3 regions of the Paenibacillus sp. FSL H8-0048 genome follow, and region 2 is predicted to be linked to each of the others. Evidence: riboswitches for the same ligand, from Rfam matches in the RefSeq annotation. Region 2 holds a riboswitch; each other region holds the start of a gene.
What was found. A riboswitch is a leader RNA that binds a small molecule or an ion and turns the genes downstream of it on or off. The one in region 2 is predicted to bind cyclic di-AMP.
Positions count from the first base shown of each region.

Region 1: linked by a shared signal. The riboswitch ahead of NSU18_RS02300 (APC family permease) and the one ahead of NSU18_RS19185 (C40 family peptidase) in region 2 are both predicted to bind cyclic di-AMP.
Region 3: linked by a shared signal. The riboswitch ahead of NSU18_RS16860 (hypothetical protein) and the one ahead of NSU18_RS19185 (C40 family peptidase) in region 2 are both predicted to bind cyclic di-AMP.

Region 1 covers NZ_JBBODF010000001.1:486,427-493,933, reverse strand. The annotation lists gene NSU18_RS02320 (hypothetical protein) at 1-190, shown strand, start outside; gene murB (UDP-N-acetylmuramate dehydrogenase) at 287-1,201, opposite strand; gene NSU18_RS02310 ((2Fe-2S)-binding protein) at 1,368-2,177, opposite strand; gene NSU18_RS02305 (ABC transporter ATP-binding protein) at 2,187-2,993, opposite strand; gene NSU18_RS02300 (APC family permease) at 3,181-4,998, opposite strand; cyclic di-AMP (ydaO/yuaA leader) riboswitch at 5,128-5,288, opposite strand; gene NSU18_RS02295 (disulfide oxidoreductase) at 5,515-5,949, opposite strand; gene NSU18_RS02290 (DsbA family protein) at 5,946-6,710, opposite strand; gene NSU18_RS02285 (sensor histidine kinase) at 6,804-7,507, opposite strand, start outside.
Region 2 covers NZ_JBBODF010000001.1:4,508,284-4,515,790, forward strand. The annotation lists gene NSU18_RS19160 (DNA-3-methyladenine glycosylase) at 1-677, shown strand, start outside; gene NSU18_RS19165 (AbrB/MazE/SpoVT family DNA-binding domain-containing protein) at 945-1,427, shown strand; gene NSU18_RS19170 (YwhD family protein) at 1,520-2,026, opposite strand; gene NSU18_RS19175 (M1 family metallopeptidase) at 2,131-4,146, shown strand; gene NSU18_RS19180 (hypothetical protein) at 4,156-4,989, shown strand; cyclic di-AMP (ydaO/yuaA leader) riboswitch at 5,202-5,340, shown strand; gene NSU18_RS19185 (C40 family peptidase) at 5,398-5,826, shown strand; cyclic di-AMP (ydaO/yuaA leader) riboswitch at 6,215-6,357, shown strand; gene NSU18_RS19190 (C40 family peptidase) at 6,362-6,853, shown strand; gene NSU18_RS19195 (GNAT family N-acetyltransferase) at 7,134-7,507, shown strand, end outside.
Region 3 covers NZ_JBBODF010000001.1:3,979,525-3,987,031, forward strand. The annotation lists gene NSU18_RS16850 (glutaredoxin family protein) at 1-114, shown strand, start outside; gene NSU18_RS16855 (WD40 repeat domain-containing protein) at 225-1,556, shown strand; cyclic di-AMP (ydaO/yuaA leader) riboswitch at 1,793-1,962, shown strand; gene NSU18_RS16860 (hypothetical protein) at 2,098-2,550, shown strand; gene NSU18_RS16865 (hypothetical protein) at 3,099-3,305, opposite strand; gene NSU18_RS16870 (family 43 glycosylhydrolase) at 3,324-4,982, opposite strand; gene NSU18_RS16875 (AraC family transcriptional regulator) at 5,131-6,015, shown strand; gene NSU18_RS16880 (hypothetical protein) at 6,095-6,295, opposite strand; gene NSU18_RS16885 (ABC transporter permease) at 6,335-7,507, opposite strand, start outside.

The DNA.
Region 1 (7,507 bases), 4.0 Mb from region 2:
TGATGATTATCTGGACAGTGCGGTCATTCTGCGCGGGACAGGCAGTACCCTGAATGCAGATGGAGAGCTGGTGCCCCTACCGCAGCCGGGCTATGAGCTGGCAGTGAGCGGACTGCAGCTTCATGAAGTATCCGAAGCCAAGGTGGATCTGCAGACGAGCCGGGCGAAATATTCGCTGGCCGTAAGCTGATTATACGGCGGCTCCGGCCGTAAGAATCTAAAGAGGGTGCAGCTCTAAGCCAACATTCCGGCTCAGGACTGCACCCTCTTTTTCCATAACTATCGCCTATAATTCTTCCCCGATAATCTCCACTTCCGTCTCCAGCTCCACATCGAACTTGTGCTTCACGGCTGAGCGTACATGCTGGATCAATCCGATATAATCACTGGCGCTTGCATTGTCGGCGTTGATAATGAAGCCCGCATGCTTGCGCGACACCTCAGCGCCGCCGATGCGCGTACCCTGGAGTCCGCTCTCCTGAATCAGCTGCCCCGCGAACCGGCCCGGCGGCCGCTTGAATACACTGCCGCAGGACGGATATTCAAGCGGCTGCTTCGATTCCCGCAGATAGGTTAACTCATCCATGGACGCCTTAATTGCAGCAGGATCGCCTGGAAGAAGCTTGAATCTGGCCTCCAGTACAATGTACTGTCCGCTGGCGAAGATGCTGCTGCGGTATCCCCATTCCAGCTGATCGCCGTGCAGGGTGAGCAGCTGGCCGTTCTGATCGATCACGAGCGCACTGTGCAGCACATCCTTCACTTCCCCGCCGTAGGCTCCCGCATTCATATACAGCGCCCCGCCTACCGTGCCGGGGATGCCGCAGGCGAATTCCAGACCGGTCAGCTTCTGCTCCAGCGCATAGCGTGAGACATCGATAATCTTCGCCCCGCACTGCGCGTAGAGCAGCCCCTCGCGGATGCCCATACCGGACAAATCCGAGGTCTGGAGCACGATGCCGCGGATGCCTCCGTCCCGGATAATCACATTGGAGCCATTGCCGAGAATCGTAAGCGGGATCTGATGATCATGGGCATAGGCGTAGATGCTCTGGATCTCTTCATATGTAACTGGGGCAGCCAGGATATCTGCTTCGCCGCCCATGCGGGTATAGACCAGATTCTTAAGGCTCTCCCGTCGTTTCAGTGAGCCTGCGGTAACCAGCGGCTGCAAATCCTCATATATGTTGTCAATATTCATTCTTCATGCTCCTACTCTATGAACAAGATAATGGTGGGGCTCATCGCCGGGCAATCACGCTTCAGCAACCACAACTTTATCAACGAACAGGCTCCCTTGTCAATGACAGGAGCCTGTTAAGAAGCTGCATACAGCATTATTATGTTTCGAATTTTCCAATTATACCCTATTTGCCTGCTGCAGCGTACCCGGAACGGAATTCCTCCCGCCGCGCGGACCGCTCCTCCTCTTTCATCCGGGGACAGGTATAACACAGCCTCCCGCCCTCAGTCCGGTAATACATGCAGCAGCGGTTACGCATTTGAACCGTCTGCTCCGGGTCCGTGAGCGATTCGATTCTCCGCACCTTCACCTGGAACGGATTCCGCGGCATCCCGAATACGGCAGCGGGCAGCTCATCCTTCAGATAGGTGTAATCCTCCTCCAGCCGGTGTAGCAGGAGCGGATCTGTAAGCTCAGCGGCAAAGGCTTCCGCATAATAATTGAATTTGGTCGGCAGCTGTCCCCAGATCTCCCCAAGCGAAAGACCGCTCACCTGTGAAGCCTTACGGATCAGCGGCCCGGCTGTGCTCTGGTAGAAGCTGGCGAGCACCTCACTACGCCAAGCCTTTCGGCCCGGCTCATCTACCGGAGCTTGTACCATCCCCCATTCACGAAGCGAGAAGGCAACACGGCAGTAGCCGTCGGCCGGAACCAGATGCAGCTGAAGATTCCGTAGACTGAAATCCGGTACGTACAAGAAGCCGGTCACTGAATACTGGACAGCGAGCGCAATCATGCTCAGATAACCGCCGAAATACGCGCCGGCCGCTTTATCGTCAAGCGCCTTCATCAGCGGCCGGTAAGCCTCCATGAAGGTCCTCATTCCCGCCTCTTCTGCCAGTTCAGCAGCTGAGAAGGAATACACCGCTCCCTCCGGCACCTCAGAATGGAGATCAAACTTGGAGCTGTATTCTTGCCTCAGGAATTCATTCATGCTGCCGTCCTACAGCCCGACTGCTTTGTATGCAGCCAGCTCATAAGGCAGACACAGCGGCACACCTGTACGCGGATCAGGCACAATATCCGCCTCAATGCCGAATACCTCACGCAGCACCGCCGGTGTCATTACCTCGTTCGGAGCGCCCTCGCTGATTACATTGCCGGATTTGATCGCAACCATATGCTGCGCATATCGGGAGGCATGGTTCAAATCATGGACAACCATAATGATCGTCCGGCCTTCCTGCTCATTGAGCTTCTGCAGCAGCTGAAGCACCTCCAGCTGATGGGCCATATCCAGGAAGGTCGTCGGCTCATCGAGGAATAGAATATCTGTCTGCTGTGCCAGCGCCATGGCGATCCAGGCCCGCTGCCGTTGTCCGCCGGAGAGACGGTCAATCGGCCGGTCACGGAATTCATTCATGCCGGTCAGCGCAATCGCATCGGCAATAATGCTGCGGTCTTCAGGCGTGAGGCTGCCGAAGCCCTTCTGATGCGGATACCGTCCATAGCCTACCAGCTCAGATACCGTTAAGCCGTCAGGGGCGGTAGGATTCTGCGGCAGAATCGCCAGCTGGCGGGCCACTTCTTTGGTGGACAGATTGTGAATGGACTTCCCGTCCAGCATTACACTCCCGCTCTTCGGCTTCATGAGCCGGGCCATCGTCTTCAGAATCGTGGATTTCCCCGAGCCGTTTGCCCCGACAAGCGCCGTAATCTTCCCTGTCGGAAGCGACAGATTCAACCCCTTCACAATCATAGTCTCCGCATATCCGATGCTCAATTGCTCTGTATTTAAACGTTCCGACATGATAACACTCCTCATATAAATGTACTGGAGCAAGGCTCCTCTATGATAATTTCGGCTATACAACAGACAAGCTCAATTACTGCTTATAGATTGATGATATTGATTCTCATTATCTCTGTCAACTAAAACGTAAAAACGGCCGCCTCCGCATGAAGCAGAAGCAGCCGTCTTCCTGTAATCTTCTATATTATTTATGCAAATGGAAAGGAACCGTGGCGATGACAATGTCCTTCTGATTCATTAGATAAGAGCGGATGAACAAGCTGGTCTGATTATGCAGCACCGCCTGCCACCAATGCTTGGTCACGAATTGCGGAATCAGGACGGTAATATGATCCGTTGAAGAGGTCTTCCACTCTACTGTATCGATGAACTTCACCAGCGGGCGGATAATGCTGCGGTAGCGGGAGCGCAGGACGATCAGACGTACCCCAGGGTTCCACTCCTCCCACTTCTGCTCCATCTTGTGAATCTCTTCTTCATCGAAGCCTACATATACAGCGACGACATTATCAGTCAATGACTTCGCATAGCTGATCGAATGCAGTACAGCGCGGGTCACACCGGCGACAGGAACGACTACGGTGCTTCCTTTGATACAAGGCTTATCTGTAGCCGGACAGATCCGCAGCTGATCGGCAATATTCATATAATGGCGGTGAATCCGGTGGAACACAATAATGACGACCGGCAGGAAGATGAAGGCCATCCACACGCTGGAGAATTTGGTGATGATGAAGATCATGGTGATCGTTAATGTAGTTAGCATCCCGACCGTATTCACAGCGAACTTGCTCTGCCAGCCTTGCGGCTTCGTCCGGTACCACTGGACCATCATGCCAAGCTGCGACAGCGTGAACGGAATGAATACCCCTACTGCATATAATGGAATGAGTCCTTCCGTATTCCCGTGAAATGCCGCTACCAGCACTGCCGACATCACGCCGAGGAAAATAATACCGTTGGAGAAGCCCAGCCGGTCGCCGCGCACCATGAAGGCATGGGGCAGATATTTGTCTTTGGCGAACATGAACGCCAGCAGCGGGAAGGCTGAGTACGCCGTGTTGGCTGCCAGGAACAGGATAACCGCCGTAATCCCCTGAATGAAGAAGTACAGTCCGCCGCGGCCGAAGGTAGACTCGGTAATCTGTGAGACCACGGTGGCCTTCTCATCGGGCATAATGCCGTACCAGTAAGCGAGCAGCGTAATGCCTGTGAACATCACCCCGAGAATGAGGCCCATGAGCATCAGCGTTTTGGCTGCATTTTTCTCCGCCGGCGCTTTGAAGTTAGGAATAGCATTGGAGACAGCCTCAACCCCGGTCAGAGCCGAACAGCCGGAGCTGAATGCCTTCAGCAGCAGGAACATACTCACGTTCGACACCGCCGAGCCAATCTCAGGAATTTGCGCATGAGCGCCGCCAGTTAGATATTTGAAGATCCCTGCGATAATCAGCACGAAGATGGAGACGACGAACAGATAGACCGGGATAGCGATGAACGAAGCCGATTCGGTCACCCCGCGCAGATTAACAATCGTTAAGAGTACGATAACAGATACCGCTATGAGGACACTATGATTATGCAGACTTGGAAAAGCTGAAGTGATCGCATCCGTCCCCGCCGAGGCGCTTACGGCCACCGTCAGAATGTAATCCACCAGCAGCGAGCCGCCGGCCAGTAAGCCGGTATGCACCCCAAGATTGCTTTTGGCGACAATGTACGCGCCCCCGCCCTGGGGATAAGCGAAGATCGTCTGCCGGTAGGACAAAATCAGAATAGCCAGCAGGCCCAATACGGCTAATGCGATTGGCAAGGAGTACCAGATGGCGGTGAACCCGGCGGCCACCAGTACGATTAGAATTTGTTCTGTTCCGTAGGCTACAGACGAGAGCGCATCAGAAGACAGGACAGCCAGTGCTTTCACCTTGGATAACTTTTCATGATCGAGTTCGTTCGACTTCATCGGACGCCCGATCAATAGTCGTTTTACCTTGCTTACCATTGTAGTAACAGTTCCTCTCTTGGTTAAGTTGAAACGGGCTTTCCCTGCGCTGTTTTCATAAGTGGATTTCATAAATGCAGGCACCAAAATAAGCATACGGAAATGATCCGCATGCCTTAGAGTGCATGGTCATTATCCCACTTGTAGCTTACGAGGTTAGCTGGCGGATTCGGACTGTGGTAGCCCTACGGTTACAGGCCCTTGCGGCCCGTTCCGATTCACCCCTTTTGGCCTTGGCCAAAGTGTGGTTCCCCCGTTTTTCCATCCGGAAAATTCAGCGCATATTCAACTTCTCACAAGGACTAATATTAAGCTACAACGCGTCTTCCGTAAAGCGTGGAAACAAATGAAAAAAGAATGAAAAGCACTCAAAACAACCAAATTCATCATCCGGTATGTCTTGGTCTTTCATTCTCTTTCATTATCCCTTTAACACGTGATTTTACAGGGTTTTTGTATATTATTTTTTGCTAAAATTAAGGGCATTCTCTTCTCTTCCTTCTGCCCCTCAGCTTCTTACTCCGCAGGCTCCTCCTTGCGTCCTGTCCAGAGCAGAATGGAGATTAAGGCAAAGGCTATAAGTGCAAGCAGAGGGACCGTTACAAATCCGAACCAATTCAGATAGTCCTTGTTGCACGGTACGCCGATGGTGCAGGGAAGCACCTTGCTAAGGGCGGGAATTTTCTGCTCTGCATAGTGATAAATAGAGATGCAGCCCCCGATCAGACTAAGAGGAAGCACATAAGGAATGATCCGCTTGTCCGCCCGGTAGGTGGCGATCCCCAGCAGGAACAGCTGCGGGTACATGAAGATCCGCTGGAACCAGCACAGCCTGCACGGCTCGTAATGCAGGACCTCACTGAGATACAGGCTACCCGCTACAGCCACCACACAGACGAACCAGGCCAAGTACAGACAATTACGCCGGCAGAAGGCAGAGAAGGCGGTCATTGGGCGGCTCCTGCTCCCGCTGCTGCTGTTGCTGCCTGAATCTGGGCATCAATCGCCTCCATATTGAAGGGCTCCTTCACCTTGATGCCGTTCACATACAAGGATGGCGTATTCGTTACGCCCGTATCGGTGCCCACCTGAATATCCCGGTCCAGCTCCTTCTCATAGGTACGGTCATCAATATCCTTACGTAGCAGATCATAATCCACCGGCAGGTCCAGCTGCTTGGCAAGACTCACCAGGAAGTCAGATGTAGCCCACTCCTCTTCTTCATTTCCCTGATTCGCATAGATCGCATCAAAGTACTTCCAGAACGCTTCCTGGTTCTGATGATACACCGACAGCGCAGCCAGGGAGGCTGTTCTGGAATCCTTGCCGATAAAGGCCAGATTCACGAAATAGAAGGCCGCTTTATTTTGGTCCACATAACCTTGAACGATCTGCGGTTTGATCACACCGGTGAACTGGGCGCAAGCCGGGCATTTGAAATCGCCGAATTCCACAATTTTGACCGGAGCATCCTCCTTGCCAAGCCGCATCATTTCGCTGTAATTGAAGGCAACTGGCTTACTGTCTGTACCGGCAGGCGAAGAGTCCTTCGAAGCCAGCATGAATAAGCCTACAAAAATAATAACGACAATAGCTACCGTACTCACGATCAGAATTCTCGTTTTCTGCTTCTGCTGTTCCTGCTCTGCCCTGCGCTTCTCCTGCTTGCTCATCTGGGGAGCCATGACAGTGTTCTTTTTTGTTTTGCTCAAAGAGAGTTCCTTTCCGTCCTCAGGACTGTCGTGATAAAAGAATAGTTACTTTCAAATTATATAATGTTAACTCTCTTGTTGGCAATCGCTGTCTTATACGGCTTCGTTCTCGTCTGCCGATTTCCCTTCCCCGGTATCCTTGCCGAAGAATACCTCCGGGGAATGCTCCTGCGACTGCAGCTTAATCCTGAAGAAGAATTGTGTGCCGCCACCCTCTGCCGGTTCTGCCCAGATCTCCCCTTGCATCAGGTCTACCAGCTTCTTGCAGATCGCAAGGCCCAGACCTGTACCGGGGTATTTGCGGGTATGCGACCCGTCCACCTGGGAGAAGGACTGGAAGAGCAGCTGCAGCTTATCCGGAGAGATACCAATGCCTGTGTCGCGCACCATGAATTGCAGAGCCTGAGCGGTCTCTCTGACGCCATAGGATTCCACCTTCACCATTACCGTACCGGATGGCGTGAATTTCACCGCATTACCGATCAGATTGATCAGAATCTGGCGGACACGCGCCGCATCCCCGGTGAACTTGTCGGGAAGCCCCTCTTCGATCTCAAGCTTCAGGGATAACGGCTTGTCTTGTGTGCTCACCGTGAACAGATCCATACAGCCTTGGAGCAAAGCCCTCAGCCCGAAAGTATCTTTGTTCAGCGAGAGGCCGTCCGCCTCCAGGCGGGAGATATCGAGAATATCGCTCATCACATGCAGCAGAGCGTGGCTGCTTGTACTCTGAAGCCGCAGAAGCTCCAGATGCTCTGGATTGCTGATCTCCTCGGCCAGCAGCTGGTTGACGCCGA
Region 2 (7,507 bases):
TGAAGCCGAATTATTCAGCGGGCCTTGAGCCGGACGCGCCACAGCTGCTGCAGCCTGAGCTCTACAAGCTCGCGGCAGTTGAAGCCGCGCCGCGCCTTCTTGGCCAGCATCTGGTCCGCCGCACGGAAGACGGGGACATCCGCTGCCGCATTGTGGAGACAGAAAGCTACGGAGGTGCCGAGGATAAAGGCAGCCATGCGTATGGCAGCCGCCGGACCGCCCGGACGGAGGTCATGTTCAGCGCCGGAGGTGCAGTGTATGTATACCTGATCTACGGCATGTACCATTGCCTGAATGTCGTAACTGCTGCCCGTGATGAGCCGCATGCCGTTCTGATCCGGGCAGTAGAGCCGCTTACGGAAAGGGATGCCGTGCTTATGACGGCATACAGGGGTGTTGCCGTCAGGAAGCCCTCGGACCTCTCCGGCGGGCCGGGCAAGCTGTGCCGGGCGCTGCGGATTGACAAGAGTCTTAACCATTCCAGATTCGATCTGCCGGAAGGCCCGCTGAGCATCGAGCAGGGGGAAGACCCGGAGTCCCTGGATATTGTCCAGGCCCCGCGCATCAATATTCCTTATGCAGAAGAGTATGCCGGGCGCCCCTGGCGCTTCTATCTGCGGGGCAATCCTTATGTCTCGGTCAGCGATCCGCAGGCACAGCCCCATAAGCTGTTCTAAAGACCTATACCCCTGTTTCGGCTGTGGTATATTGGGTATTAATAAGAGAACCCTAATCAGCCTCTCTCTTGGGACTTCCCAGGCGGAGAGGTTTTTCTTCGATTTTTGATTTCCGCACCCTCAGACGCCAAAAAATGATAAACACTCCTATAAAATGACAATAAATCCCCCTATTTGTATACGCTTCCCCCGTTCTCTTAACTTACAATTACTGCTATAATCATATATATCTACAAAAAATATAAAGATGTAAATGAGGGACATGGGATGAAAGATACAGGCATGATCCGAAGCTTAGACAGTCTCGGAAGAATTGTGGTTCCCGTAGAAATCCGCATGACACGTAATATTGACATTGGGGATCCTATCGAATTTTTTATACTGGATGAGGATATCATTGTCCTCCGAAAGTACACCTCCACAGAATGCACCTTTTGCAGAAGTCTTGATCATGTGACCTACTATAAGGATCAGTTCATTTGCAATACCTGTCTGAAGGAGCTAAGTGACCCCGATCGCGGATCAGAACCCATCCATGCCTCCCCAAGTTCAGCAGAAGAGCATCCCGAGCCGGCACGCGGAGGACGGAGAAGCAAGACCGAAGAAATGAGTCTGCGTCTTATGAAAGCGATCGAAGATCATCCTTATGCCAACCAGAAGGAGCTTGCCGAGGTTCTTGGCATCAGTCAAGCCAGAGTCAGCCAGCTCAAGCGCAAGCTGAACACTTCCGGCAGAACAGATCCGCAGTAACGTTATTCATTCATCCCTGCTTAGACATCAGATAAGGCTTGGCCCCGGCGGGGCCAAGCCTTAATTTTTGGGACAAGCCTATACATGATCTTCTAGTCCGACAGCGCGGCCTTCAGCTCCTCAGGGGAAGCGGCCCACCACTCTTCATTATGGGCCATCAGCAGGGATTTCAGCGCTGCCCGCTCGGTACTTCCAAGTCCATCCAGAATAAGCTTTCGCTTCAAGGCCGCATCCAGCTTATTGACATGATCCGCAAGAATCTTCCAGCCGCGGCGCGCTTCGGTGTCAATCCACATCTCACAGGCGGTAATTCCGCCGTAGAACTGCCCCTCCGGGGTACGGTCAACGGCGACCCATACGACCCATACCTGTCTTCCCGCCGGAACATCCTCACGGTTCATAGAGAATTTAATCCCCTTCTCCACTTTGCTCTTGGCATGCATGGCACCGATATCGATAACGGCGATGCCCTGATCAATAATGACAGGCGATACATTGTTCAGATCAATCGAGCCTGCACCGAAGCCTTTATGCTTGGCTCTGGCGTTCACAATATTCAAGGCAATTTGTTTTTTGCCCTCCGGTTGTACGTTATCCACATGTGCACATCCTTTCCATTCACTAATTATTTAATTTTAGCTAATAATGCGGCGATTGCAAACATATACATCCCGTAGATGCTTGTCACGGGAGGAATCATAGTATGAAGCCACATTCATTAAGGTATACCCTCATCTTCGCAGCCCTGGCTGTCCTCACCTTGCTTGGAGGCGGAATATGGTTTCTGTCAGGGCATAGCCCTGCCGTATGGACTGCCTCTGTTCCAAAAGAGGCCAAGTCCCCCGCCATTATCCCCCGGCAGCAGCCCGTGCAGTCCGATCTTTCCGATACGATCTACACATCGGAGACAGAGGCTTTAAGCCAGCGCGTGGTTGAATACCACATGGATGTGGAGCTCCTGCCCGATAAGGAGACCCTGGCCGCCTCCGAGACGCTGACCTGGACCCATCCGGGCGTAAAGCCGGTCCAGGAGCTCTACTTTCATCTGTATCCCAATGCATTCGCATCCGCCAGCACCACCTTCATGAAGGAGTCCGGGGGTACGCTTCGCGGTGACACCATGCCTGCAGGGGGTTACGGGAGCATTACCCTGACAGATTTACGGACCTCCGAGGGCGTCTCGCTAATGCAGCGCACACAATATGTGCAGCCAGACGACGGCAATGTCAATGACAGAACACTGCTCAAGGTCCATCTGCCGCAGCCGGTGAACGGCGGTGAGAGCGTGACGGTAAGGCTTAAATTCGAGGTCAAGCTGCCCAAAATTTTCGCCCGGATGGGAACCGCTGACGACTTCGTGATGGCCGGACAGTGGTTTCCGAAGCTTAGCGTCTATGAGCCGGCCGGCAGAAGAGGACTCAAGGAAGAAGGCTGGAACCTGCACCAGTATCACGGCAACTCCGAGTTTTATAGTGATTTTGGAATCTACAATGTATCGATTTCTGTCCCGCCCGAGTATAAGGTCGCCGCAACCGGGTTTCCGGTGAGGGACGCCAAGGTTGTAAAGGGGCGCAAGATCTATCAGTTCTATGCAGATGACGTCCATGACTTCGCCTGGGCCGCATCGCCTGATTTCGTGGTTGCCGAGAAGGCCTTCTCTGCGCCGCAGGTGCCCGGGGTGAAAATCAAGCTCTATCTGGACCCGCTGCACAAGCATCTCCAGGAGCGCTACTTTCAGGCGGCTGAGGCTGCACTGATGGCATTCAGCAAGTGGTACGGCCCTTATCCGTATTCCACCTTATCGATCGTTGTCCCGCCGGAGTCCGGCAACGGGGCCGGAGGAATGGAGTATCCGACCCTGATTACCGCCTTCGGCGCCACCGACTCTTCACCGGGCACTTCCCTGGAGCGCACAATTATCCACGAGATCGGGCACCAGTATTTCTACGGCCTGGTGGCCAGTAATGAATTCGAAGAAGCCTGGCTTGATGAGAGCTTCACCTCGTATGCCGAAGACCGGCTGATGGAGCAGGAATACGGCGTGGTCTCAAGCCTCCCGCTGCAGTCCAGCCTGGTCTCCTCTTCACAGCCGCTTAAGCTGGAGACCTGGAAATACACCGGTGATGATGCCTACACGCGCAATGTATATATCCGTGGCAAGCTGGTGCTGAAGGATATCGAACGCATCGCCGGGACCAAGAATATGGATGCCATCCTCGCCGCCTATGCCCGCAAATACCGCTTCCAGCACCCGACCACCGCCGACTTCCAGAAGGTTGTGGAGAAAGTGACCAAGCAATCCTGGCAGACTTATTTTGAACGGTATGTCTATGGCGGGGGGGCACCCGACTTCGCAGTTGATGATATCAGGCTCACGGTCAGACGGGACAACAGCGATGGCGGGGACAGCCGCTATAGCGCTGTGGTCGATGTAAGCAATAAAGGCAGCCTGTACCCCGATGTTCCCGTGAAATTCACCTTCGCAGACGGGTACACTGTGCAGCAATACTGGAATGGCGAGGGTAAGTCTACTTCCTTCGAGTTAGCGTATAAAGCGCCGCTGGTCTCCGCAGAGATCGATCCGGGGCATTCCATTCTGCTGGAGAGCAGGCATCTAAATAATTTCAGAATGGCGGAGCTTGAGCCGCGTACACTCTCCCGCTGGACGCTTAGCGCATCTACTCTGCTTGAAACCCTGCTCGGAACTCTTGTCTGGTGAGGTGAAGGAATGGTGAAAAGTTCAATTGCCCGCGGTTGGATCAGTATGAAAGAGCAGTTCTATATATTGATTCTGCTATTTATCTACCGGCTGTTCTGGGGATATTTCCTGTACAAATTCATTAAAAGCGCGGTTGTCCCCGTCCTGCTCCGCTACCCGGATGCGAATGCCGGCGGCAGCGGAATAGGCAGGCTGCTGTACTATATCGAAGGTCAGACCGCGCTGCGCACCGACCCTGCCGTGCAGCACTGGCTGTGGATGCTGCTGGCGCTGACAGTGCTAAGGCTGCTGGTGACTCCCTTTATCCGTGCAGGGCTGCTGCATGAGCTTCACCAGGAGCGCGCCGGAGCGCGGGGACTGTTCTTTTTTCCCGGAATGAGAAAATATGGGCTACCGATGCTGGTGTTCGGCATAGCCGAATGGGCGCTAACCCTCCTGCCGCTCTATTGGCTGCTTCCGCGTATGTACCGTCATCTGCTTAGCGGCGTTCTCGATGTACAGCTCCTGCTCAAGCTGGTGCCTTATGTGCTAGGCTGGCTGCTCTATCTCTTCCTTGTCCGCAAGCTTCTGCTCTATATGCAGTTCGGCTATACCGCAGGTAACGGCATGTTCTCCTCGCTGCTGATCTGTCTGAAGATGCTGATGCCTTCGATCGGTATATCCGTCATTCTGGGAGCGGGAAGCCTGGCCGTAATTCTGCTCTGCAGCGCCTCTGCTCTGTTCTATCCCGGATTGCCGGCTATTATGCTCCGCCAGGCCGCTCCGCTGCCCTCCACGCTGTTCAACATGTGGGGAATCGCTGCCCAGTACCATCTCTGGTCCAGTAAATCATTTCCACAATAATAAGCTGCTGAAGCGGCATACTAAAGAGAGTCACAGCCCCTTATCAGGGAGCAGGACTCTTTTTTGCATGAACCGGAGGACAAAAGCATTTGCAAAAGAGTAAATCCTCTGATACAATGATGGCTGTACTAGTAGTAACAAACTTGTAATATTTAAAGCAAAATCTTCCGTAACTATTGCAATTTAATCAATGCCGATAAGTCACTGTTCTGGTGCATAAAACGCCGAATTCCCTGCACCGGGAAGTGGGGGAACCATATTTTGGGTGAATTGATCTCGCTTTAGAGGGGTCATAGGGGAACCTTCTACCGAATCCTTAAGCTAACCTCGCAGGCCCTGGAAGGAGTACATCTTTTGATTAGTCAGAATTTCAAGAAAAAATGCACCGCAGCAGCGCTGGGTCTTGTGATGGTATTCACACTCGGAGCAGGCAGTGCCTTCGCAGATTCCAAAATGGATACTGTGATTTCAAAAACCATTGGGACGTCGTATAAAACCGGGGGCACAACCACCAGCGGCTTCGACTGTTCCGGATTTACCAAGTATGTGTTCAAGAATGTAGGACTTTCCTTGCCCCGCACCTCGAAAGCACAGTACAAAGTTGGAACAAGTGTATCTAAGAGCAATCTGCGTTCCGGTGATCTCGTGTTCTTCAATACCCTGGGTAACGGAGTGTCCCATGTCGGTATTTATGTTGGAAACGGGAAGTTCGCACAGTCCTCAAGTTCACGTGGTGTAACCATCAGTTCGATGAGCCAGTCCTACTGGGCCAACCGCTACGTTGGCGCCAAACGAGTAATGAGCACAACAGCCTACCAAGCTGTCGCTTACGATTGAACCTTTTGAAGCATACCCCGAATATTTCAGCCTCTAACAACTAAATGTAACTTATACGAGCCCGGGATGATTATTGCCGTAATCATTTCCGGGTTTTTCCTTTTCCTTATTCTACCTTTTACCCGAATCTACAGCCTTGAAACAGCATTTTCTTGCAAAAACAAAGAAAAAATCATATAAAATAATGCCTGCGCATAGTTATGAGTCTTCCGAAAGGGCTATAACTCTAAAAAACAGCAAAAAAGATGCATTAATATGTTATAAGTGATTGCCAAGCGCTTTAGTCTTTGTTACAATTATCGCAGTGAGCTTTTAGTAACATTTTTGTAATTATTGAATCGCTTTTAACAAAGGTTTTGTCATGTATTGAATGAACCGCTAATCCTAATCAACAGTCGTGCCGAGTTCCCTAATGAATTAGGGAAACGGGGGAACCACTTTGGGTGAATTGACCTCCTATTCTAAGAGGGGTCATAGGGGACCTTCAACCGAACCCTTAAGCTAACCTCGTAGGCATTGGAAGGGGTATTTACTTTTGAAGAAGAAGCTAGCAGCCGCAGTACTAAGCTTGTCCATTATCTTCACCATCGGAGCAGGAAGCGCTTTCGCGGATTCCAAAATGGATAAAGTGATCGACAAAGCCATCGGAACCAAATACGTGTCCGGCGGTACATCAACTAACGGGTTTGATTGCTCCGGATTTACAATGTATGTTTTTGATAAGATCGGCATTAACCTGCCCCATCAATCCGGCTCCCAGTATCAGATGGGCACTGCCGTGTCCCGTGACGAGATAAGACCGGGCGATCTGGTATTCTTTAATACCAATGGTAAAGGCGTGTCTCATGTCGGTGTTTATGTCGGTGACGGCGAATTCGCCCATGCCTCTTCCTCACGTGGTGTAACCATCAGTTCGCTGAGTGACAGCTATTACGTCAACCGCTACGTTGGCGCCAAACGAATCATGAGTACAGATGCTTACAAGAATGTAGCTTCGGATTCCCAAGACAATGATGATGTACAATAATTTTTTGCAACCAAACGCTCTTTTCCGAGATTTTTCCCGAAATCTTGGAGAAGGGCTTTTTTTGTCTATAAAATTACTTACCCGCCTCTATATTTGTAAAACACCGATTCTATACTTTCGGAAAATAATTATTGGCGTTTGTCAAGTTTCTGCATTTCCGCAAGGAATTTGCGTCGAAACTGGCCGTTTTTGTATATAATTAATATTAAGAACAAGTGGAAACGGCCTTGCCGTCCCTTTAAAGGATGATACCGTTTCGGCTGGAAGGAGGTCTCCCCTAATGATAAGCTCCCCGTTAACCTTTTACGTGGTGCCTATGGAGCCGCAGCATGCCGCTGAGATCTGTGAGTGGAGCTACAAGCCTCCGTATAATATTTACGGCTGGATGTCCTGGGAGCAGATGCAGGCGCTGGGGGTGGAGTTCGGAGATCCGCAGCTGCGAAGTGAGCAATATGTATCTGTCGTGAACGGGCAGGGGGATCTGTGCGGCTTTGCCCAGCTCTTTCCGATGGAGGGGGTAGTCCGGCTTGGTGTCGGAATGCGGCCCGAGCTGTGCGGCCATGGGATGGGGCATCTGTTCATGAAGGCTATTGTGCAGGCAGCACAGGCGCGTTACCCGGAGCGTGAGATCGACCTGGAGGTGCTGACCTGGAA
Region 3 (7,507 bases), 530 kb from region 2:
GAAGTGGAGAAGCTGGGCTTCATGGGCATTCCGGTCACCGTATCCGGGGACCGGGCAGTCAAGGGCTTCAATCTTCCTGAGCTCCAGAAGCTTATGGATGCTGCTGTTCTGTAATATACACAAAGGTGCTGTCCTCTCAACAGGAGCAGCACCTTTTTTTTGCGATTCATTGATGTAAAATATGTATATTTATATATATCTGGAGGAACAGGAGGACTGATTAATTGAACTGGCTACAAGATGAGCAGGCCGCCAAATGGCGTGAAGAAGGACAGCGTTATGCGAGCGACGTCAATCAATTCGTACATAAGGGACTGACTGAAGGCTGGGACAAGGCGGGAGATGAACCGGCAGAGGATACACGCGGGGCCCTCGCCGCCACAATCTATAAGATGATTCGGGGAGCTAATGAGCATGGTGAAATTGCTGAGCTGCGGGCGCAATTGCCGGCGGCAACGTGGCCGCTCTCCGGCCACTTTCAGAAGGAGATGCAGGCGGTTCGCGGTATCCATTTCATCAGTGATGATGCTGTGGTGTTCAGCATAGGCTCACCCTGGGAGAAGAATGCAGTTGTGGCTGTGCATAAGGATGTTATTTCCGTATTCGACGAGTTTAGCCTGGTTGGGGCATCTCCTGATAATCAGTTCTATGCGCTCGCCGGAACTCAAGGCATTACCATTATGCAATCCATGAACAGCGAGTTGCAGGGAGAGGTCGTTGCCGAGCTTTCATGGCGTGAGCTAAATGGAACGATTCAAGCGCTGGACCCGGACTTTACTGTTTTGAACTTAGACAGCCTGGACCAGGAGTTACCCTTGGAGGAGATCATTCCTTTTAACGGGGGCGGGGCGTTATTGCTTGTTACGAGCCAGGGAATTTTCCTGGTCCAGCAAGCGCTGGATAAGCCCTGGGAGGTGAAGCTGCTGCATCCTGATCTCGAAGAATATAAAGCAGATGAGATGGAGCATATTGAAATTGACATGCCGCATGGTGCCGTCTCACCGGACGGAAGATGGATTGCCTACGGCAGCCAGGGCAGCGACCATCTTTTATATGACACAACTTCAGGACAGGTTCACTTATTCAATCCGGAATCGAGCTACCCGCACTATACTATATTTACGAAGGACCAGCATAGCGTATGGTACAATGCCTGCCACTTCTATAATGGCGTTACCCTCGCCGTGTCCCTTGAAGATGCGGAAGCAGGCAAGCTTCTGCCAGATCAGGAATATCCGCTTGTCAACGAGGAGGCCCGGGTATATGCGGCGGCAGCGCTGAAGGACGGTGTTGTCATTGGCGACGCCTATGGCTACTTGACGCTCATTGACCTAGAGGGGCGGGAGCTGTGGCGTTATTATGCCGGAAGCACTATATCAGGCTTAGCTGTCAATGCGGATGAGACATTGCTGGCCGTGGGGACTTATGGAGGGATGCTGCATTTCCTGGACCTTCATGCCACCGAGCGTAGCGGCTATGAGATTACAACAGGAGCCGTTCGTGAGGTGAAGCGGATTATTGCCTGGAAGAATCAGAAGGTTCCGCTGTGGTGGTAGTCTAATACAAGGGGCCTTCATCCCCACCGCCGTCTGCCAAAAATAAAAAACAGCGCTTGAGCGAGATAAATGGCGGATAATCTGCTACATATAGGTGTTTTGGCTTTCCTATGCGCAGCTATTCAGGCATTTGCTGAAAACAAGGCGAATAGCACTCTTTTCCATTTTTACAAACCCCCTCCGAAGAGAGTATGATTCGTGTTGAAAGCAAATGAATGCATTCATGAAAATGAGCATATGCATGCACGCTGAATTTCCGTCTTGTGGAAAACGGGGGAACCATCCGGCCGTCAGGCCGACTTGGGGTGAATCCGAAGGAGAATGCCACGCGCAGGTCTCCGGCAGGTAGGGCGACTCTCACCGTCCGAATCCGACAGCTAACCTCGTAAGCGTAAGGAGAGAGTCCTGATCCGCCAAGCTTTTGTGCCAGGCGTCTTACGCCCTGTTACCCACAACCGCAGGCAGAGGTCCTCCTCTGCCTGCGGTTTTTTGCGCGCTGGAATGAACTGCACAGTATAGATTCTGAAAGGAACGTGACCACATGCCTGACCCCTTACCGCCCAAACTGACAGCTGCTGCCGGGTTCAACCACTACACCCAGCAATATAGCGGTCCCGTCTATGCGCTTAGCTGCCTGCTGCTGGACAAAGGCGCCCGCGCCGAACAAGCAACCACCGCCACCTTCGCTGCCCTCCATCCACTGTGGCTGAAGGGCAGCCTCACTGGAGACAGCGCTGCTGCGTCTGCTTACAGAGAGTGCATCCGCCAATGTGCCGCGCTCGCGCGGAACCATAGCCGCTCCGCTTCTGTGCTCAACTGGGACGATCACGTTGCCAGTGCCTTATGGTACGGCATCCAGCTCCCCTTGCCCGACATCAGCCAGATCCTGGAGTGCAGCATCCCCGAGCTGAAGGCCCGGCTTAGAGGAATACGCGAACAGATGGCAGCCGCACATTCGGCCTTGCCTGCGGTCCACCGCCCTTCGGCGGGATGAGACCGGGAATAACGCGGGATTCGTGGGATACAGGAATGAGTGCGGCGGAACGAGTTGGCTGTGGCGGAATTAGGATACGGATGCGGCAGAAGGAGTCTGATGTGGCGGAGTTAGGATACGGATGCGGCAGAAGGAGAGGGCGGGCGGCGGACTACAAATCCGCTATTTCGGCAAATGAGACTATTCTGAAGACCATGCGGACTGAGAGGCGCTTAATTAACCCATTCTGCCTCATTTGGTGCTCCAAACAGCCCGTTAACGTCCTCTCAGTCCGCAACGGGGAGATAATCGGTCTTTTTCACAAAATAAAGGCCTCTGAGTCCGCCTACAAAACAAAATCCGCCCCTCAAAATGGGGCTCTGGCTTCGATGATGACTGAGGTACTTTGCGGGACCCCACAGCATATCAAAAAAAGCCGCAGCATCCGCCGCGACTTAGTCCTTGACTCTCAGCGCCATCACGCACCCATACTGTGCCTGGCTCACCTTTCATAGCTCAACCATCCCATGAACCGATCCTGTCTCCGCCAACTGTTCATTACATAGAACTCAGCTCTTGCCTTTCCCGCTCTTACCACCCTTGCCGCCCTTGGCAAACCGCCAAAAAGCCATACAGCAGCCGAGTAATCCGGCTCCCAGCATTAGGGTCTGTAACGCCCCCAGCCATGTCGACTGATCCGAGGGGATCAGGCTGCTGACAATAATGAGCAGGATAGAGGCCGCGACCAGCACGGGGGTTTGTCTGCTTTTCTTCACAACCATTCACCACTCCTGTTAGTAATTCTTCACTCTATAGTACTCGAAATCAGCGAAGGAGTCATGCTGGTGGGCATCAACCGAACCGATGAAATTGAACAAGCCTGTAAATCCGCCAATCTCCCCCGGCTCCCCGTTCACGCCTTCATCCGACAGATAGAGTGCATCGATATTCTCTATAAAAGCTTGCCAATCCCCGTTATCCCCGAAACGGTAATGGATACTCGCGATGCCTGAATGATAGATCAGCTTGAGCTCCGCTGTGTCTTCAGGGACAGGAATGTAATGGTGGACCCGCTCGGTGCGTTCCCCCAGCTTGGCCTGCAGCACAGATAGAACAGTGCCCTTTGATTCGGAGTGGGTCAAGTGAACGTACAGCCAATTATTCGAATCATAGTATAGCCCCATCCCCGCCGTTTCCGAGTAATGATCGGGATGAAACTCCACCTTGGTCTGAACTTCATAATGAAGGGAGGTAGCACGTGTGGCCAACATCGCCGGATTGATCTGCGAGAAGAAAGAATTCTCTCCATGAATGCGCAAGTAACCGGGACGTTCAACCGTATTCACCCATGCTGCTTGCTGGTCCCGGTATGGAGTCAGAAAGTGAAGATCATAGTGCTCCCGGTTAAAATCATCAAATACGTCATGAGAGAGTCTGTCCCCCTCTAGTTCAACACCTGTTAACCCCTCAACCTCCATTTTGGCTACATTCGATCCGTCCTTCATTTCCAGCCAGCCGTCCTCTGTCCAATGCATTTTCTGTATAGAGGTTTCACGGCCTAATGGGTTTAAAAGCGTTCCTTCCACAGGCCGTGACATTAAATGGGCAATGTACCATTCGCCTGTTTGGGTTTGAACTAATGAGCCGTGACCTGCTTTTTGCATGATTGAACCTGGATTATACATCTCAAAATGCCCGGCATCCGGATTGCCCAGTGAGAATAGATGACGCGGCGAGGAAGTGATAATAGGCTCTCCCGACGGATGCGCTTCATAGGGGCCAAAAATATTCTCCGAACGTCCCAGCTCCACACCATGAGCATAACCCGTTCCGCCAGCTGCTAATAGCAGATAGTACATATCTCTATATTTATAGATCTGCGGTGCTTCCGCACAGCCGCGGCTGGTGAAGCCTTGCGTCACCCGGTGCCATTGTCCAGCGATCTTCCCCACATTCAAATCAAATTCAGCGATCACAATATGTCCAGGCGCCTGATACCCTTCACGGGTCTCCCATTCAAGAATGGACACATAGTGTTTGCCGTCTTCATCATGAAAGAGCGCCGGATCGAAACCGATGGATGTCAGATAGATGGGCTCCGACCAGGGTCCCTGGATATCTTCTGCCCACATGGCATAGGAATCCGAGTTAAATTCACGGCCTGCCATGTTTAACATATGTGAATAGGCTAACCAGTACCGATTCGTCCTGGAATCGTAGGAGAGATGCGGGGCCCAGATCCCGGCTGGAGTATTTGTGCCTCTTAGATTCACTTCCCCTTTATTCAGGGCAAAGGCCGTCAACTCCCAATCCGCTAAATCGTTTGACTTGAAAATTTGAATGCCGGGATTCCAATGAAACGTAGATGTCGCAATATAATACACATCATCTACTCTAATAATAGAGGGATCTGGTGCCATTCCAGGGATTATAGGATTATTAATCTTCGTCATTGATTTGCTTCCCTTCGCTGTTTAGCCATATTATTTACCCTTTTCCTGTTGTCTATGTATATTATAATAACTAGTAACGTACTTATGCGATGGGATGATTACGGCTAGATTTACCCAAATCAAAGGCAGGTGCTGCAAATTGGAACAGATGAATAGCTATCTCACAGGTGCACAGACGCTGCTGTTGCCGCGCATTGATTGGAATATACGCTTTTTTGGCGCACATACACAGACCGTTCCTGCCGATTGGAGCATGACGACAGAATCCCACCATGCCTTTGAGATTCTAATTGTGCTGGATGGGACTCAGGAGACAAGGATGGATTATGAACAATTCGTTGTGAACCGTGATGATATTCTGCTGATTCCGCCCGGGTTCGAGCATACGAATAAATGCATTTCCGCTGCATCGATGACTTATTTTTGTGCTCATTTCGATATAGACGAGCCCTCCTTGCGGATGCAAATCATGAAAAACTGCGACTGGGTCTATACGCCCTCCAGTTCGTATCATCCTAAGCTGAAAAAGTGCCTTCAAAAATGGATAGATATTCTGCATGAGCCTGAGTTGTCGTTCACCAAAGCGAAGCTAAAAGCACAAATGGTCCTATTCGAATTATTGGAGGTGCTGATAGATATCCAGCCGGTCCAGACGGAGATACGTGCTAAGCAGTCCATGACCACTGCGAAATACGCCAAAGAAATTGCCGAAGCCATCAAGCGGGCTTTCAAGAAAAATTGCACCCAGGGAAATTCAGATTACACCATTCACATCCAGCCCATCATCGCTGCGCTTGGGATCAGCCCCAACTACGGACTTGAGGTATTTCAAAAAATATATAAAATGTCGCCCCGTACCTATCTGTCAGACTTAAAGCTGCAGGAAGCCAAAATATTACTCCAGCAGCCCAGAATATCTTTAAATGAGATTTCAAACCGTCTAGGCTACAAGAACCTCTCCCACTTCAGCAGACAATTCAAAAGATGGACAGGAGTTAACCCTTCTGACTTTCGTAAAAATAATGGTGTATAGCAAACACCCATCTGCCTCTAGGGGGGCGGATGGGTGTTTTGTTGTTGCGCGCTTTATATATCATGGCTACAACTTCGTCTTATTCGCTGCGTTTCTTAGATTTACCCAGGGTCACAATCGTCATCAGCATCCCTACAAGGCCCATGCCTAACAGCAAGCCTTGCGAGAAATCCATCAAGTTGCTTGTGTTAGGCTGAATCACTTGGCTGGCAGCAATGGCTGCGAGTGAGGCCAGGAACAGCGGGGAAACCAGTTGGCTTTTGAATTGTTTTTTAATCATGTTAGACACTCCTTAGCAGGTTTTATTTTGTATATAATCCTAGATTTTATAAGCCTTCATCGCTTTTCTGATCTCCTTGATGCTAGGGCGCTTGCCGTACATCAGGACGCCGGTGCGGTAGATCTTGGCGGCGAGCCAGCCGAAGAGGAAGGTTGTCGCCAGCAGGATTGCCAGCGAGACCATGATCTCCCAGACGGCGACCTCTCCGACCCCGATACGGAGCAGCAGGCTCAGTGAGGAGGTGAATGGTACGAAGCTCGCTACCTTCACCAGCAGCGTATCCGGGTTCGAGATACTGAACAGCGGCAGATAGAAGCTGACGAAGCCCAGCATCATGACTGGCATCACGGCCTGCCCCAGATCCTCTGTCCGGCTGACAATCGAGCCGACAGCGGCATACATCAGGGCGTACAGGAAGTAGCCCAGGATATACAGGATGAAGCCATAGACGATCATGCTGACATTAAGCTGTCCCAGATTCAGATCGAAATCGCTCAGGATCGTGGAATTATGCGGCAGCATCAGGTTGGCGGCGATGGCAGCCGAGATAATGGCGATCTGCATCAGGCCGACGAGGAAGATTCCGATGACCTTGCCGAACATCTGGGTTAGCGGCGAGGCGCTGGTGATGAGAATCTCCATAATGCGCGAGCTTTTCTCCGAGGTAATCTCGGCTGAAATCATATTGCCGGTCATCATCACCGACATGAAGAACAGAATCAGCAGGATATAGACCACAACATAGTTAATGGGCGGTTTATCCCGAACTTGGTCTGTGCCGCCTGCAGCCCCGTCCGTACTTAGCTGCGCGGTATCAATCGACACCGGAGCGAAGATTGCCGCCACCTGGCTCTCGGTCAGCTTATCGCCGACAATCAGCCCGGTGTTCACCTGCTGCAGAGCGGCTTGCAGATTGGTTCTAAGATTGCTGCTGATGTCTCCGTCCTTGCTGTGGTACGTTACCGGAGGTACGCCTTCACTGCCCTCTGCGGCAAAGGTGAGATACCCCTCGATCTTCTCATCCTCCAGCCCCTGCTTCAGCGCAGCATCCTCAGCGGAAGGATAAGCGGTAAATACGACTTTATCTTCGGCTTCAGCCGGCGGAGTATAAGCGAGCAGCAGCTCGGCAGGCCGGAAGCCCTGCTCGGCAACGACTCCGATCTGGGTCGCGTCCTTGGCACCGTCTTCTCCCTTGAACACCTTGATCAGATA